2 regions of the Nocardia sp. NPDC059240 genome follow, and region 2 is predicted to be linked to the other one. Evidence: predicted binding sites of a transcription regulator. Region 2 holds the regulator's gene; the other holds the start of a gene.
The links. The regulator HspR, encoded in region 2, represses chaperone genes until heat shock. The targets are predictions, from matches to a motif close to ANNTGAGTNNNNNNNACTCANNT.
Positions count from the first base shown of each region.

Region 1 (8,904 bases), 280 kb from region 2:
AGGATGGCCGTGACCTGTGCGGCCTGCTCGAGCATCGGGACGTGGCCGCCGTCGTCGATGTATTCGGCGCGATCCGGTCGCAGGCGGTCGTTGAGGGCGCGGCCCGCGGCCGCCGACAGCACCCGGTTGCGGGTGCCCCAGATCGTGCAGATCGGTGGTAGCCCGTCGCGGTCGGGCCAATCATCCAGCGCGGCAAAGGAAGACAGGTCCCGGATGACGCGCAGTAGCGATTTGGCCGGATAGCCGGCCGACAGTGCGCCGGTGTACGGGCTTTCCCGGAAGGCGCGGCGGCGGGTGAACCAGTAGCGCACGGTGGCCCGGGCCAGCCAGCGCGGCGTATGCCAGTGCTCGAGGGCCTGGATCACAGCCTCGGGCGCGGCACGGTCCAGGCGGGCGGCCGGGCCGAGTCTGCCGTGCAGCACGGTCGATTCGGTCAGCGGATTCATGGCGACCGCCGCACGGATCAGCTCGGGATGCTGCCGGGTGGTGTTCAGGGTGATCGCGCCGCCCAGGCAGTTCCCGATCAGGCTGACATCGGTGAGCTCGTGCTCGACCAGGAAACGGTGGATCAGCTCGGTGTACCGCGCCAGCGTGAAACCACCCGCCGGGTCGTCGGTCAGGTTCTTCGCCGAGCTGCCGAAGCCGGGTAGATCGAGCGCGTAGACCCGGTATTGCCCTGCCAGCGCATTGATCTGGGGCATCCACACCACGTGCGCCGCGCCCGCGTGATGCAGCATGACCACCGGTGGTCCGCTCTCGCCACGACGTAGGTAGGCGATCCGGACACCGTCGCACTCGTACTCTTCCATGGCACCCCAACACCCTCGTTGTCAGTGTTGGGTTCATGGTCCCGCAAATCGGTTCAGGCCGAGCCGATTTCGGTGAGGCCGCGATCCAGGAAGCGGATCATCCAGTCGAAGCTGTCCTCGGCGTCGTTGCTCCATTGGAAGCCGTCCGCGGCCTGCAGGGTGGCGAAGCCGTGGAACAGGCAGCGCAGCGTGCGCTGGGCGTGCACCATCTCGTCGGCGCCGATCCCGTAGCCGTGCAGCACCGCCGCCATCGAGTCCAGCACGCGCGAACCCGATTGCAGCAGTGGATCATCCGGTCCGGTGAACTTCGCGCCGACGGTCGCGCTGTAGCGGCCCGGATGCTCGACCACGTAGTCGCGGAAGGTGTTCGCGAAGGCCGCCAGCGCGGCGCTGCCGGATTTGCCGTGCATGGCGTCGCGAACCTGCTGGTCCACCTCCGCCATGGCCAGCGCCGCGATGCCGTGCTGCAGGTCGGCGAGGCTCTCGATGTGCTTGTACAGCGAGGGGGTTCGCACCCCCAGCCGCTGTGCCAGCGTGCCCAGGGCCAGATTGCCGAAACCGACCTCGTCGGCGAGGGCGGCCCCCGCGGCGACGACGTCGGTTCGGCTCAGGCCCACCCTAGGCAAGGTTTTCCTTCAGGAAGGGCAGCACCAACTCTGCCACCTGGTCGGCCTTCTCGAACTGCGGGTAGTGGCCGGTGCCGGGGACGATGGCGAGGCTGCCCAGTCCGGCGGGCAGGGCGTCGACGATGCGCTTGCCCTCGGCCTCGGGGCTCGGGAAGTCCGGGTCCGCGCCGCCCATGATGACGAGCACGGGCTGGGTCACGTTGGGCACCTGGGCTTCCGCGTCCGCGGGGGTCGACTTGCCGGTCTTCATGAACTCGGCCATCCGGCCCGGCTCGGCCAGCTTGGCGGCGACCTCGGCGAGGTACTCGTCGCGGTCGGCCGGGTTGGACGGCATGGCCACCTTCAGGTACTTCAGCCACTGGCCGACGCTCTTCAGCATCATGGTGGCCATCAGCGGGATCATGCCGCTGCGGTGCCGCGAATTGGTGAAAAGCGCTGCCACGTCGACCTTCTGGGTCAGGGTGAAGGGGTTGATCTCCACGACCGCCCGCACCAGGTCCGGCCGCAGCGCCGCGGCGATGGTGACCGAGCCGCCCGAGAGCGAGTGCCCGATCAGGATGGCGGGCTCGCCACCCAGCTTCTCGATGACGGCCAGCAGGTCGTTGGCGACGTCGGTGCGGCTGATGGCGGCCTTGCCGGTCTCCGACGCCCAGTCCAGGCTCGACTCGCCGTGGCCGCGCATATCGGTGTTGATCACCCGGTAGCCGGCGGCCACCAGCAGCGGCATCAGGTGCTTGTTGACATTTCGGTCGATGCCCATGCCGTGCGACAGCACGACCAGCGGGCCCGTTCCGGCCTCGTCGTACGCGATCCGGCCACCTGCGATGTCCACGTACTCGGTCATGTCGTTCTCTCCCTAGCGAGTGAAGCTAACTGCGATAGCCATAAAGCTAATCGCATTAGCTGTAGCCGTCAACCCCTACGCCGAGATTCGTCTACTGTGAGCCTATGACCAGCGAAAACGACAAGGAACCCCCCGCCCCCGAGGGCACCTGGGCCGGTATCCCGTACGACTGGCGACGCCCCACCCGCGAGCGTGTCCGCGCCCGCTGGTGGAACCCCGACGACCCCCGCTTCCTCACTCCTAAGAGCTTCGGCTGGGGCTACAGCTTCAACCTCTATCGCCTCTTCCACCCCCGCTCGAACCGATAGGCAAGCCCCGGGAACAACGGCATGAAGTCCTTGTTCAAGGGGATATGAGGTCAGCGCTCGCGAATACCGTGTCGTCCCTGGTGCTTCGGGTCGTGCTGGACGCGGCGGAACCCGCCGGGGTGTCGGGGCCGCAGTTGGCGCATATCGGCGGACTGGATCGATCGCTGCTGCCCTATGACCGGACGCGGATCCCGACCGCGGATCTCTACCGGTTGTGGGAGGTCCTGGTCCGAACGGGTGGCCGGGAAGTGGGAGTGCGGGCGGCCGCCGCGGCGGAGTTCGGGCGACTGCACGTGTGGGACTACCTGATTAGCAGCGCCCCGACGCTGGCGGACGGCTTCCGCGACGCGGCCCGATTCAGCGCGGCGATCTGTGATCCGTCCGTCGAGTTCCGGGTCGTCGAGGACGGCGACCAGCTGCAGGTGACCTATGTCGACACTCCGAGCGGCGATCCGGTCGACCAGGTGCATCGGGAGTTCGCCCTGGCCGTGGCCGCGCGGCGGGCGCAGGAAGGCTTCGGGAAGGCGGCGACGCCGGTGCGGGTGGACTTCGCCCACCCCGCGCCGCCGCATCGCGAATACCTGGTGCGGGCCTTGGGGACCGACAACATCCACTTCGGGCAGCGTTCGGACGCACTCACTTTCCTCAACGCCGGATCGGCGCGTGAATCTCACCGGTACGACCCGCAATTGCGCGAGATCCTGCACTTCTACGCGCAGGCGCAGATCGACAAGGTGCGCACCGAGTCGTCGTGGCTGGACACCTTCCGCACCACGCTGCGCGAAGCGTTCTGCGTCACCGCCGAAGGCCCGGTCACCCTCGAAGGGGTCGCCCGCCGGCTGGCGTTGAGCGGCCGCACCCTGCAACGCCGCTTGGACGAGCAGGGCACCTCCTGGCGCATCGAACTCGAAACCGCGCGGCACGAATTGGCGGTCACGCTCCTGCACGATCCAGCGCTGTCGGTGCAGTCGATCGCCCGCCGCCTCGGCTACCGCGACCAGCAGACCATGGCCCGCGCCTTCCGCCGCTGGACCGGCCGCTCCCCCAGCGCTTTTCGCCGATCGCTCTGATCACGCCGCCAGCAGCACACCGGCGCCGATCAGCATCACCACGGCGGTGGCGTGATGCACACCGAAGGCAATCGCCTTGGGCCCGCCGCTGCGGAGCACATTGATGCCGTCGATGAGCGGAATCACGGTGCCCGCCAGCATGAACCAGCCCAGCGCGTGAGTGGAGGCGGTAATCATCAGCGCCACGGTGATCGCGCCGAGGCCCAGATCCCGTCCGCCCTTGATCGTCATATAGGGCTCGAGTCCGGCGACCTCCGGGATGCCGTAGGAGGTGGCGGCGGCCTTCGGCGCCAGTAGCGCGCGAGCGCCGATCAACAGGAGGAGGGCGCCGGTGAGTCCGGTGATGGCGTAGCCGATGGAACTGAGCATGGTGTGCGGTCCTTCTTCAGAGCAGGGCCGAGCCGGGTGAGGGCGTCAGGCGGGTGGAGGTGACGGCGAGAATGGCGGATACGTCGAAACCCGCCATATCGCTGCGCAATTCGGGGCTCCGCAGGTAGCGTTCGGCGACTTCGGCCGGGTCGACGCCGGCGGCGAAGGACAACAGTGCGTAGAGCCGATAGCCGTCGTCGGTATTGGTCCAGATCCCGTGTGCGCCGATGCCGTACGCGAGGAAACTGACCAGGTGGCGGGGGTAGTGGATGCGTCGATACGTGTCGAGCGCCTCGGCGGTGGCGAGGGTGTAGACCCTGAGTTCATAACTGCGTGACATCAATCCGACGGTAGGAGTCGGGATCGCGTTGCCAGCGGCCGATTCACGACGAGCACAGTGCAATTGCCGCCATCGGCGGCTCGAGTCCGGATCGCGGCGTGTTCTGCCCCCCTGGCTGCCGAGTCGGCACGCATACGTTCGGTTGATGAGAAGCCGGATCGCCGATGGGATCGCGCAGCCAGCCTTTGTTCTGATGTGGAGTAGCGCGTTCATCGCGGGGATCATCGGGGTGGGTGCGGCGCCGCCGATGGTGGTGTTGCTCGGGCGGTACGCGATCGCGGGGCCACTGCTGCTGCTGTACGGCCTTGCGGTGCATGCGGTCTGGCCGCGGGGACGGGAGCTGCGGCATGTCATGGTCGCCGGGCTGCTCATGCAGATCGTGCAGTTCGCGGCCTTCTACTCCGCCATGGGCGAACACGTCTCGGCCGCGGTGATCTCGCTGGTGCAGGGCTTGAATCCGGTTGTCATCGCACTGTTTTCGCGGGTCCTCGGCGAGCACATCAGCGCCCGCCAGTGGGTCGGATTCGGCATCGGCGGGATCGGCATCGCGCTGGCCGTCGGCGGCCAGTCGCACTTCTCGTGGCTCGGCCTGCTGCTCTGCGTCATCGGCCTGCTCGGCCTCAGCCTCGGCACCGTCTACCAGAAGAGGTTCAGCCCCACCGTGGACAGCCGGGCCGCCACCGCTGTCCACCAGCTGATCAGCGCACCCTTCGCCGGACTACTGGTGTTGCTCAGCGGCAATATCCACATCAACGACCCCGGCCGCTTCGCGATCTCACTGTCCTGGATGATCGTCATCAACTCCATCGGCGTATTCCTGCTGTTCAACGCCATGCTGCGCCGCTGGGACGCCACCCGGGTCGGCAAACTCTTCTTCGCAACCCCCGCCACCACCGCAATCCTCGCCTGGCTGTTCATCGGCCAACCCCTGCACGCCCTGACCATCGCCGGCCTCGGCGTCGGCGTGATCGGCATGATCCTCGCCGCCCTGAAGCCGCACACCGCCGAGCCCGCACCCACCGCCGACCCGGAACTCGAAGGTTCCCAGGACCCCACCGCGCAGACCCCGCTCGAGCAGATCCGCCTCTGAGCATCGCGCCCCGGAAAATAGTTGCCATGTACAGTTTCGCGCGTGTCCGATGCCGAGAGTGATGTGCGGGCCAACGCCGGTTATCTGGTGTGGCGGTTGTCCACGCGGTGGCGTGCCACCATGGATCGCGTCCTCGCACCGCACGGACTGACCCAGGCCCAATATTCGGTGCTCGCACCGCTTTACGGCCTCACCCTCGACGGTTCCCGGCCGAGCCAGCGGCAACTGGCCGATGTCACCGGCCTGGACGCCGTCTATATCTCGAAGCTGGTGCGGGCGCTCGAGGGGCTGGGGCTGCTCACCCGCACCACCAGTGCCGCCGATCCGCGAGCGGTCGAACTCGCGCTGACCGAGCGGGGAGTCGATACCGCGGCGCGGACGATCCCGCTCGTGCGCGACCTGCGCGACCGCTTGACCGCGCCGCTGGGCGGCAATGACGGCGGGCGCACCGCGGAGCTGACAGCCATGCTGCGCGCGCTCCTCGATGCGCCCGAGGGTGACGAATAACCCTGCGGCTAGCGCACTCTCACAATTCCTGCCCCATCCGGAGCTTGTTCGCCCGTTCGATGACCGAGCTCAGCACTCGGTGCGCGGTGGCGAGTTCCTCCGGGTCCGACCCGCCGAAGATCGGCCTGGTGAGGGGCCCGACCGTCTGCATCAGCCGCCCGAGTTCCGCGCGACCCTCGGGTGTCAGCTGAACCGGACCCGCCTCGTCGAGACCGCTTCCACTGAGAAATCCCTTGTCCCGCATTCCGGCCAGCAGCGTCGCCGCGCCGGCCGCGTCGATGCCGAGTTGGCGCTGCCCGGCCAGATATTCGTGCAGCTCGGCCGGTGTGGGGTACGGCCCGCGGACTGCCACCGCGCGCAGCACGGCGTATTCATTGGCGGTGATGGTGAAGCCGCTCGCGACGAGCGTCGCCTCGAGCAGGGCGGTGACCGCCCCTTCGGCCTCGGCGATGTCCTGTCCGGTGAGTGTGGGTGCGGTTGTCATGGCGGAACTCCTGAGTGCGACGGAATCTGCGTCGGTTTTTACTTTACTTGGAAACTATGTCCATGGAAGCTATATTCCTGACCAGCGGATTTCAGACATTCGCAGTGTTCACCCCCGGCGAACAGCGGGCTGGAACAATCGGTATACCCCCGAGGTTGACAAGGTAACGCTCAACCTTGGAAGGGGTCGAAGACGTGACTACACCAACGAACCTGCCGGTCCTGTTCCTGACCGATCCGATCGTGCTCCCCGGCATGGTCGTGCCGATCGAGCTGGACGAGTCGTCGCAGGCCGCCATCGATGCCGCCCGCGCGGGCAAGGTCAACCAGGTGCTGGTCGCGCCTCGCCTCGATGAGGGGTACGCCAGTTACGGCGTCGTGGCCACCATCGAACAGGTCGGCCGGATGCGCGGCGGCGCGCCCGCGGCGGTGTTGAAGGCGGAGAGCCGGGCCAAGATCGGCCACGGCGTGACCGGGCCGGGCGCGGCGCTGTGGGTCGAGGCCGAACCGGTCGAGATCCCGGCGGCCGACGGACGCACCAAAGAGCTTGCGGCCGAATACAAGAAGCTGGTCGTGTCGGTCCTGCAGCGCCGTGAGGCGTGGCAGGTCATCGACGCGGTCAATCAGATGAACGATCCGTCCACGCTGGCCGACGCGGCCGGCTGGGCCTCCTACCTCAGCAATGAGCAGAAGCGCGAAATCCTGGACACCCCGGATCCTTTCGCGCGACTGACCAAGCTGATCGAGTGGACCACCCAGCACATCGCCGAGACCGAGGTCAGCGAGAAGATCAGCGAGGACGTGCGCGAGGGCCTGGAGAAGACCCAGCGCGAGTTCCTGCTGCGCCAGCAGCTCAACGCGATTCGCAAGGAGCTGGGCGAGGACGAGCCGGACGGCGCGGAGGACTACCGCACCCGCGTCGAGAACGCCGACCTGCCTTCGGACATCAAGGAAGCCGCCCTGCGCGAGGTCGGTCGCCTGGAGCGTTCCAGCGATCAGAGCCCGGAGACGGGCTGGATCCGCACCTGGCTGGACACCGTCCTGGAACTGCCGTGGACGGTGAAAACCACTGACTCCACCGATGTTTCGGCCGCCCGCGCCCAGCTGGACGCGGATCACCACGGCCTGGACGAGGTCAAGGACCGCATGGTCGAGTACCTGGCCGTGCGTTCCCGCCGGGCCGCCCGCGGCCTGGAGGTCGTCGGCGGACGCGGTTCCGGCGCGGTGCTGGTGCTGGTCGGTCCGCCTGGTGTGGGTAAGACCTCGCTGGGTGAATCGGTGGCACGGGCCCTGGGCCGCAAGTTCGTTCGCGTCGCCCTGGGCGGCGTGCGCGACGAGGCCGAGATCCGCGGTCACCGGCGCACCTACGTGGGCGCGCTGCCCGGCCGCATCGTGCGCGCCATGAAGGAGGCGGGATCGATGAATCCCGTTGTCCTGCTGGACGAGATCGACAAGGTCGGCAGCGACTTCCGCGGCGATCCCGCGGCGGCCCTGCTGGAGGTGCTGGACCCGGCGCAGAACCACACGTTCCGCGACCACTACCTCGACCTGGATCTGGACCTGTCGGACGTGCTGTTCATCGCGACCGCGAACGTGCTCGACACCATCCCCGGCCCGCTGCTGGACCGCATGGAACTGATCAGCGTGGACGGCTACACCGAGGCCGACAAGGTGGCCATCGCCCGCGACTTCCTGATCCCGCGGCAACTGGAGCGCAATGCTCTTACCGCCGAGGAGGTCTCGATCACGGACGAGGCGCTGCGCGAAGTCGCCGCGAACTACACCCGGGAAGCCGGCGTGCGGCAGATGGAGCGGCTGATCGCCAAGGCGCTGCGCAAGGCGGCGACGAAGCTTTCGGAGTCGGCGGATATCGCGGATACCGAAAGTGTGATCAGCAACGGCGAATTCGTGCCCGAGGGTCTGGGCTACGAGAAGGACCTGGGTTACGAGGCCGAAACCCCGTCGGCCACCGGGAAACTGGTGATCGGATTGGGTGACCTGAAGGACTACCTGGGTCGTCCGCGCTTCACCCCCGACGGGGTGGAACGCACCGCGGTCCCCGGTGTCGCCACGGGCCTGGCCGTGACCGGCGCGGGCGGTGATGTCCTCTACATCGAGGCCAATTCCGCCGACGGCGATCGTTCGCTGACCCTGACCGGTCAGCTGGGCGACGTCATGAAGGAGTCCGCGCAGATCGCCCTGACCTACGTCCGCTCCCACCTGGAAGAGATCGGCATCGAGCCGAGCGTGCTGGATCGCAATATCCACATCCACTTCCCGGCGGGCGCGGTGCCCAAGGACGGTCCGTCGGCGGGCGTCACCATGGTCACCGCCCTGGTGTCGCTGGCCCTGGGTCGCCAGGTCCGCGCGGATGTCGGCATGACCGGTGAGGTCACGCTGAACGGACGGGTGCTGCCGATCGGCGGCGTGAAGCAGAAGCTGCTCGCCGCCCAGCGCA
Region 1 is NZ_JBHZAC010000005.1:423,630-432,533, reverse strand. It holds gene ACFXHA_RS20775 (alpha/beta fold hydrolase) at 1-809, opposite strand, end outside; gene ACFXHA_RS20770 (TetR/AcrR family transcriptional regulator) at 863-1,426, opposite strand; gene ACFXHA_RS20765 (alpha/beta fold hydrolase) at 1,428-2,279, opposite strand; gene ACFXHA_RS20760 (DUF5808 domain-containing protein) at 2,384-2,587, shown strand; gene ACFXHA_RS20755 (AraC family transcriptional regulator ligand-binding domain-containing protein) at 2,632-3,657, shown strand; gene ACFXHA_RS20750 (DUF4267 domain-containing protein) at 3,658-4,026, opposite strand; gene ACFXHA_RS20745 (NIPSNAP domain-containing protein) at 4,043-4,366, opposite strand; gene ACFXHA_RS20740 (DMT family transporter) at 4,512-5,456, shown strand; gene ACFXHA_RS20735 (MarR family winged helix-turn-helix transcriptional regulator) at 5,499-5,963, shown strand; gene ACFXHA_RS20730 (hypothetical protein) at 5,983-6,447, opposite strand; gene lon (endopeptidase La) at 6,702-8,904, shown strand, end outside.
Region 1: the regulator HspR is predicted to act here: its motif matches at 6,456-6,478, upstream of lon (endopeptidase La).

Region 2 (8,904 bases):
CGTCCCTTGCGGGCGGGTCCGCCCATCCCGATCACGCCGCTCTCGAAAGCCCCGGACCCCAAACCCAATTCGAACCGGCCACCGCTGAGCAGATCGAAGGTGGCGGCCTGTTTGGCGAGCATGGCGGGCGTGCGCAGCGGCAGATTCGCCACCCCCGGATAGACGCTGACCAGTCCGGTCGCCGCCAGGCAGGCCCCGATCACCGCGAACGCGTCCCCGAATTCGGCGTTGTACGGATGATCCTGGATCCCGACCAGATCCAGGCCCTCGGCGTCGGCGGCCACGGCCATATCGATGACGTCCGGCAGTGCGGCCGCGACGGGCGGGATCGAGATACCGAATCTTGCCTGCATCGAGCCTCCTCACCAGCGGAAATCGACGATTCAGATCTTCGTGTGCGGTCCGGGTGATACCCGGCATTTCGGACGTCCGCCCCGCACCCGGGCGTGTCTGCGGAGGTGGTGACTCCGTATCCCGAAGCCGCGCGGCGTGGCCGGATTCCGTTTACGATCCCCGCGTGAGCTCCAGATCGTCCGGAACGGCCGGGGATGCCGCCGCGTCCGGACGGATGCGGGCACGGGACATCGACCGCGTGAACACCCGGGCCATGCTGGACGCCGCCTACGAGGAGGGTGAACTCGGGGTCGAGGAGTACCACCAGCGATCGGAGCGGGCGCAGGCCGCGCAGACGCTGGGCGAGCTGCAGCGGCTGATCGGGGATCTGCAGCCGAGCGCCAAGGCCGTGAACCTGAACGCCGCCGGAAAACGGGTGCGGCGCAAGGCCGGTGGCGGGTATCCACCCGGGACGCGGGCACGCGACAGCGATCGGCAGGCCGCGTGCGAGCTGCTCGACGCCGGGCTGGCGGACGGTCAGCTGAGCGTCGACGACCATCGCACGCTCACCGAACTCGCCGGGGGCGCAAAGACTCTGGGTGATCTCGCGCAGCTCACCGACGATCTGCAACGGCCCGCCGACGCGCCGCCGGATGCCGAGCCGCCGACCTCGCGGCGCGAGATCTGGTTCACCATCGGGGTGGTGGCGGCCAGCATCGCGGTCGCGGTGGGGACCTTCATCGCGGTGGACCGGCCCGCCGACCGGGCGGCGGGGCCACCGTCGGTCGACATCGGCGTGATCAAACCGCTGGTGCTGCCCCGGCTGAAGCTGACCGAGGCGGAAGGGCTCACCTACTTCCGGGACGCCTATCGCCGCAAGTTCGGTGACACCATCGTCGATTCGGCGGACCTGTTCCCCGACTACGCCTCGGTGGTGCGTGGGACGCAGCCCAATCGGCAGTCGCGCTACTACTATCGCGGCGGCTTCGATCTGGGCACCGCGCCCGAGACCAGGTCGCCGCAGACCCCGACCGTGGATCTGGCGGCCCTCGATGTCCAGGCGATCGCGGCGGTGGAGGCCCGCGCCGCGGACCTGACGAAAGTGCCGGACGGCGTCGTCGACAACCTCGATATCGTGGGCACCGCGAATGGTCCTCTCGTGCGCATCTCTGTGGGCAATACGGCCAAGGAGAGCGGCTACCTCGAAGTCACTCCGGATGGCCGGATCGTACGCACCTCGGCGTTCGGTGGATAGGCGAGATCATGGCTGATACACGCTCCCAAGGACTGCGGGCCCGCGACTCCGATCGCGTCGACGCCTGCTCTCTGCTCGACGCGGCCCATGAACTGGGCGAGCTCTCCGCCGTCGAACACACCCAGCGCACCGCGAAAGCCATGGCGGCCACCACCTTCGGTGAGTTGGACGCGGTGCTCTCGGATCTGCAGATTCCGCGCAATCTGGTGAATTCGCCAGTGGTGCGGGCGAATCGGCGTGGCCCCTCCACCCGCTGGCGAGTGGCGGCCGCGATCCTGGTGGCGGCGGCCGTGCTGGGCGCTTTCGCCGGTTGCGTTTCGCGGACCGCCGCACCCAAACCCCCACTGCCCGACCCGACCACGGGCCAGGGCCTGGCCAGTTTCGTGGCCGCCTACAAGGGCCACTACGGAGACACCAAGGCCGACCAGGTCCTGCTGTTCCCCACCTACGCGATCATCGCGCGCCGCAAAGACGCATCGGCGCGTGATGCCTCGATTCGCTACGACGGCACCTTCCAGTCCTGGTCCGATACGCCCCGCTCCCCGGATATGGACGTCTTCGATATGGCGCTGCTGGACCTGCCGAAGCTCGCCGCCCTGCTCGCGGGCGCGCCGCAAACCCTCGGCCTGGCAGGCGACCGGATCAGTCATGTCGAGATCGCCCATGGCGCCGATGGCAACCCGGTGGTCAGCATTTATGTCGGTGAGAACGGCAAGAGCGGCTATTTGACCGTCACCGCGCAGGGCGAACCCGTGGCGGTCTACCCGCCCAAGTGAGCGGTCGCATCCCCTGCAAGAATTTTTTTGTGGTGTGGGAATAGGTGACGTGCGCCTTCGGTTGGCACAGGTCAGTAAGGTTGAGCGGGTCGGACTCAAGTTCAAGTTGCATACCGCTGCCGGCGGGTGCAGGATTGAGCGGACCACGCTCAGTGTTTCTGAGATGAAGTGCCTCAGGCACTCAGGTACGTCAACACAGGAGGAATCACCATGGCTCGTGCGGTCGGTATCGACCTCGGGACCACGAACTCTGTCATCGCCGTTCTCGAAGGCGGCGAACCGGTCGTCGTGGCCAACTCGGAAGGATCGCGTACGACCCCGTCGGTCGTCGCGTTCGCCAAGAACGGTGAGGTGCTTGTCGGTCAGCCCGCCAAGAACCAGGCCGTCACCAACGTCGACCGCACCATTCGGTCCGTCAAGCGCCACATGGGCGAGGACTGGTCCGTGGAGATCGACGGCAAGGGCTACACCCCGCAGGAAATCTCCGCGCGCACGCTGATGAAGCTGAAGCGCGACGCCGAGGCGTACCTCGGTGAGGAGATCACCGACGCGGTCATCACCGTCCCCGCCTACTTCGAGGACGCGCAGCGCCAGGCCACCAAGGAAGCCGGACAGATCGCGGGCCTCAACGTCCTGCGCATCGTCAACGAGCCGACCGCGGCCGCGCTGGCCTACGGCCTGGACAAGGGCGACAAGGAACAGACCATCCTGGTCTTCGACCTCGGTGGCGGCACCTTCGACGTGTCCCTGCTGGAGATCGGTGAGGGCGTCGTCGAGGTCCGCGCGACCTCCGGTGACAACCACCTCGGTGGCGACGACTGGGACGAGCGCATCGTCTCCTGGCTGGTCGACAAGTTCAAGGGCACCTCGGGCATCGACCTGACCAAGGACAAGATGGCCATGCAGCGTCTGCGTGAGGCTGCCGAGAAGGCCAAGATCGAACTGTCGTCCTCGCAGTCGACCTCGATCAACCTGCCCTACATCACGGTTGACGCGGACAAGAACCCGCTGTTCCTCGACGAGCAGCTGACCCGCGCCGAGTTCCAGAAGATCACCTCCGATCTGCTGGACCGCACCCGCAAGCCGTTCCAGTCGGTCATCAAGGACGCCGGCATCTCCGTCGGCGACATCGATCACGTTGTGCTCGTTGGTGGTTCGACCCGTATGCCCGCCGTGTCCGACCTGGTCAAGGAACTGACCGGCGGCCAGGAGCCCAACAAGGGCGTGAACCCGGACGAGGTCGTCGCCGTCGGCGCCGCTCTGCAGGCCGGTGTGCTCAAGGGTGAGGTCAAGGACGTCCTGCTGCTCGATGTCACCCCGCTGTCGCTGGGTATCGAGACCAAGGGCGGCGTGATGACCAAGCTCATCGAGCGCAACACCACGATCCCGACCAAGCGCTCGGAGACCTTCACCACGGCCGACGACAACCAGCCGTCCGTGCAGATCCAGGTCTTCCAGGGCGAGCGCGAGATCGCCTCGCACAACAAGCTGCTCGGATCGTTCGAGCTGACCGGCATCCCGCCGGCCCCGCGCGGCGTGCCGCAGATCGAGGTCACCTTCGACATCGACGCCAACGGCATCGTCCACGTGACGGCCAAGGACAAGGGCACCGGCAAGGAGAACACGATCAAGATCCAGGACGGCTCCGGCCTGTCCAAGGAGGAGATCGACCGCATGGTGAAGGACGCCGAGGCGCACGCTGCCGAAGACAAGCAGCGTCGCGAGGAGGCGGAGACCCGCAACCAGGCCGAGTCGCTGGTGCACCAGACCGAGAAGTTCATCAAGGACAACGAGGACAAGGTCCCGGCCGACGTCAAGACCAAGGTCGAGGCGGCCATCGCCGAGGCGCAGGAAGCGTTGAAGGGCACCGACATCGGGGTCATCAAGACCGCGGTGGAGAAGCTCGCCACCGAGTCCCAGGCGCTGGGTCAGGCCATCTACGAGGCCTCGGCCGCCGATCAGGCCGCCCAGGGCAACGGTGACGCGCCGCAGTCCGACGACACCGTCGTGGACGCCGAGGTCGTCGAGGAGCCTGAGAAGAAGTGACGAACCAGAACCCGGAACCAACCATCGATCCGGCAGAGTTCGAGGGACGCTTCGCAGCGACGGGTGAGGTCTTCGAGGCCGCGGCGGATTCCGCCGCGGCCCTCGGGGCCGAGGGTTCTCCCGAAGCCGGCGCGGACGTCCTCGCCGACGCGATCACGGCCGAATTGGCCGAGCGCACCGCCGATCTGCAGCGTCTGACGGCGGAGTACGCCAACTACCGCCGCCGTGTCGAGCGTGACCGCAAGGCCACCATCGACAATGCCAAGGCGACGGTCGTGAGCGAACTGCTGCCGGTGCTCGACGATCTGGATCGCGCCCGCGCGCACGGTGACCTCGACAACGGGCCGCTCAAGTCGGTCGCGGACAAGCTGGTCACCGCCCTGCAGAAGCAGGGCCTCGAGGAATTCGGGCTGGAGGGCGAGCCTTTCGACCCGACCCTGCACGAGGCCGTGCAGCACGAGGGCAGCGGGGTCGACCCCGTGCTCGCCCTGGTGATGCGCAAGGGTTACCGCTTCGGCGATCGCGTGCTGCGGCACGCGCTGGTCGGCGTCACCGACGGTGTCGCGGATCTGGCTGCGGCGCAGCCGGATACGCAGAACGCTGGCACCGATGCCGCTGGCACTGAGTAATCACCTACCGACGCCTTCGGCGTCATCGACAGCAATGTCATCGACAGAGAAAGGAGGAGATGCCCGGTGAATCGAGAGTGGCTCGAGAAGGACTTCTACAAGGATCTGGGTGTTTCCTCCAGCGCCACCCAGGACGAGATCAAGAAGGCCTATCGCAGGCTGGCCCGTGACCTGCACCCGGACAAGAACCCCGGGGACAGCACGGCCGAGGATCGGTTCAAGGCCGTCAGCGAGGCGAATGCCGTGCTGTCGGATCCGGAGAAGCGCAAGGAGTACGACGAAGCACGAAAGCTGTTCGCCGGCGGCGGTTTCGGCCGCGGCGGGTTCACGCCCGGGGCCGGTTACGGTCAGCCGGGCGGGTTCTCCGGCGGCGAGTTCAACCTGGGTGACATCTTCGGTCCCGGCGCTAATGCCGGGGCTGCCGACGGTGGTCTCGGGGATCTGCTGGGCGGTCTGTTCAATCGGGGCGGCACCCGCACCTCGTCGCGTCCGCGGCGCGGTTCGGATGTCGAGACCGAGACCACCCTGGGCTTCCGCGAGGCCGCCCAGGGCGTGACCGTTCCGCTGCGCATGACCAGCCCGGCCGCCTGCACCACCTGCCACGGCAGCGGCGCCAAGCCGGGCACCAGCCCGCGAGTGTGCCCGCACTGCAACGGCTCCGGTGTGGTCAGCCGCAATCAGGGCGCGTTCGGCTTCAGCGAGCCGTGTGAGGACTGCCGGGGCACCGGGTCGATCATCGACGATCCGTGTGTCGACTGCCGTGGCAGCGGCATCCAGAATCGGACCCGCACCATCACCGTGCGCATTCCCCCGGGCGTGCGCGACGGGCAGCGGATCCGGCTGGCCGGTCAGGGCGAGGCGGGTCTGCGCGGCGCGCCGCCGGGCGACCTGTTCGTCACCGTGCACGTCAGCCAGGACAAGGTGTTCGGCCGCAATGCCGACGACCTGACCCTGGTGCTGCCGGTGTCCTATGCCGAATTGGTCTTGGGTACCACGGTTTCCGTGCCCACCCTGGACGGCCGCGTGGGCGTCAAGGTGCCGCCGGGCACCGCCGACGGCCGGACCCTGCGGGTGCGCGGGCGCGGTGTGCCCAAGCGCGACGGCGGCGCCGGTGACCTGCTGGTCACCGTGAAGGTCGCGATCCCGCAGAAGCTGGATGACAATGCTTCCGAGGCGCTGCGACGCTACGCGGAGGCGGAGAAGACCAGCGGGTTCGATCCACGTGCGGGATGGGCAGGTGCGTAATGAGTTCCGATCCGAAGAAAACCGAGGCTCAGTACTTTCTGATCTCGGTGGCCGCGCAGCTGGCGGGCATGCACGCCCAGACGCTGCGCACCTATGACCGACTGGGTCTCGTTTCGCCGCAACGCACTTCCGGCGGTGGACGACGGTACTCCGATCGGGATGTGGAGCTGCTCCGCGAGGTGCAGCGCCTGTCCCAGGACGAGGGCGTGAACCTGGCCGGCATCAAACGGATCATCGAACTCACCAACGAGGTCGAGGCATTGCAGCATCGGGTGAGCGAGTTGACCGCCGAGGTGGAAAGGCTGCGGGCCGGGTACCGGCCCGCGCATCTGACCCCTCAGCCCAGCACGGCGCTCGTGGTCTGGCAGCCCCGGAATCGGCGTAAGTCGTAGCAGGACAAGCGCATAACGAAGGCGGTGCCCCATCGGGGCACCGCCTTCTGCCGTTCGCCATGATGCGATTGTTGCGGGCAATGTGCTGAGTTGCCCTTGGGGACTGTGGGATTAGCGAAGTTCTTTATGCTGGTTAATTAAAAACAGACCGGTAGGTTATTTATTCCTACCATTAACGAGTTTTGTCCGTATGCTGCAGGGGAATTCGATGCATGCACGGTTGCGGTGGGATCGCTGTTTTCCTGAGTCTTGCAAAACGGATCTGACAGGATCGACGTCCGAAAACCCGTGTCATTCGGCGTTTTCCAGTTGAACAGTCTGTTTTGGCCTCTTAAACCCCGCAACGTTCACGTTTTTGAGGATAAAAGGGCGTGTTATTGAAACGTCCCGTTCCGTTGCTGGCTAACCTCGCCTACACTTGCTGAGCAACGGCTGCTGTCGAGTGTCCCGCAGCACTTCACTCGCCGGTCACGCCTGCGTTCGATTGCGAAATGGGGTTGTGACACAAATGGATTCGCGCACCGTCGCATTGATAAGAACAACGTTCAAGGCGGTAGCTGCGGAGGACGGTGGCCCCGAAAAGCTCGCGCGATCGTTCTACGCCATCCTCTTCACGGAGTACCCGCAGGTTCGCGATTTCTTCCCCGCCGCCCTGGACGCCCAGCGCGACCGGCTGGTGAAGGCCATCGCCTACGTGGTCGACCGGCTCGAGGAACCCGAGCGGCTGCTGCCCTTCCTGGCCCAACTCGGCCGCGATCACCGCAAGTACGGTGTGGTGCCCGATCACTATGCGGCCGTGGGGAAGTCACTCAAGAGCGCGCTCGAGGCGTACGCCGGCACCGAGCTGTGGACCGACGAGATCGGCCGCGCCTGGGACGAGGGCATCGGTGTCATCGCCAACACCATGATCACCGCCGCCGACCAGGAGACCACCCCGCCGGTCTGGACCGGCACGGTCATCGAACACCGGGAAGTGCTGCGCAATCTGGCCGTCGTGCGGCTCAAGCTGGATCAGCCCATGCAGTACGCGGCCGGGCAGTACATGAGCGTGCAGATCCCGTCCCGCCCGCGCATGTGGCGCTATCTGTCGCCCGCGATTCCCGCGAATGCCAACGGCGAGCTGGAGTTCCACATTCGCGGCGTCACCGGCGGCTGGGTCAGCCCGGCCATGGTCGGGCACACCCGGGTCGGCGAGCAGTGGCTGATCGGGTCACCGCTGGGCGGTCTCGGCGTGCCCCGCAATACCCGCCGCAAGATGCTCATGATCGGCTGCGGCACCGGTATCGCGCCGCTGCGTGCGCAATTGATGGCCATGACCGCGCGCCGCTCCAACCCGAAGGTGGATCTGTTCGTCGGCGGGCACTACCCGTGCGACCTCTACGATCTCGAGGTGCTCAGCCAATTGGCCTGCGCCAACAAGTGGCTCACCGTGCATCCTGTGACCGAGTCCACCGAGAACCCGTGGTGGCACTTCGACAATTCCGACGAGTCCCGGGAGTTCCCGGGACTGGAGCCGCGGCAGGTCGGCCAGATCGGCAAGATCGTGGCGAGCCACGGGGCGTGGGAGGACCGCGACGTGCAGATCGTCGGCGCACCGTCCATGGTGCAGACCACCAAGTTCCGGTTGATGGCCGCGGGTACTTCCACCGACAACATCCGCCACGACCCGCTGTTCTAGGAGGCGGCTCTAAAAGCCTTCGTAGCGAATGGATTCCGCGGGCGCGCCGATCGCGACCAGTTGGTCGATGGTGTTGCGGACCATCGCCGCGCCGCCGCACACCAGGATCTGGTGGTGGTCGAGCGGCCCGAAGCGTTCGGGGATGTCGGCGATGCTGCCCGGCATCATCTCCTCCGGACGGAAGCCGACATCCACCCGGCACTGCTCGTACCACGGATCGACCAGGCCCGGGTCCTCCTCGTCCTGCACCACGGGAATGACCGTGAGCCAAGGCATTTCACCGGCCAGCAGGTAGAGCATGTCGGCGGCGTACAGGTCGCGCGGATAGCGCCCGCCCACGAACAGGTGGGTGCGCGGCGGTTCGGCGCGGCGCGAGACATCCAGCAGCAGCGCACGCAGCGGGGCCAACCCGACCCCGTCGGCGATCATCACCACATCGGTGGTCTCCGGTTCCACGGCCAGCCAGCCCGCGGGCGCGCCGATCCGCCATTCGTCGCCCGGATGCGAGTCGGCCACGATGGACCCGCTGCACCAGCCGCCCGGCACCGTC
Region 2 is NZ_JBHZAC010000005.1:144,840-153,743, reverse strand. It holds gene ACFXHA_RS19525 (LLM class flavin-dependent oxidoreductase) at 1-353, opposite strand, end outside; gene ACFXHA_RS19520 (DUF1707 domain-containing protein) at 518-1,588, shown strand; gene ACFXHA_RS19515 (DUF1707 domain-containing protein) at 1,597-2,364, shown strand; gene dnaK (molecular chaperone DnaK) at 2,575-4,410, shown strand; gene grpE (nucleotide exchange factor GrpE) at 4,407-5,039, shown strand; gene dnaJ (molecular chaperone DnaJ) at 5,106-6,284, shown strand; gene ACFXHA_RS19495 (heat shock protein transcriptional repressor HspR) at 6,284-6,676, shown strand; gene ACFXHA_RS19490 (globin domain-containing protein) at 7,185-8,354, shown strand; gene ACFXHA_RS19485 (FAD-binding oxidoreductase) at 8,364-8,904, opposite strand, start outside.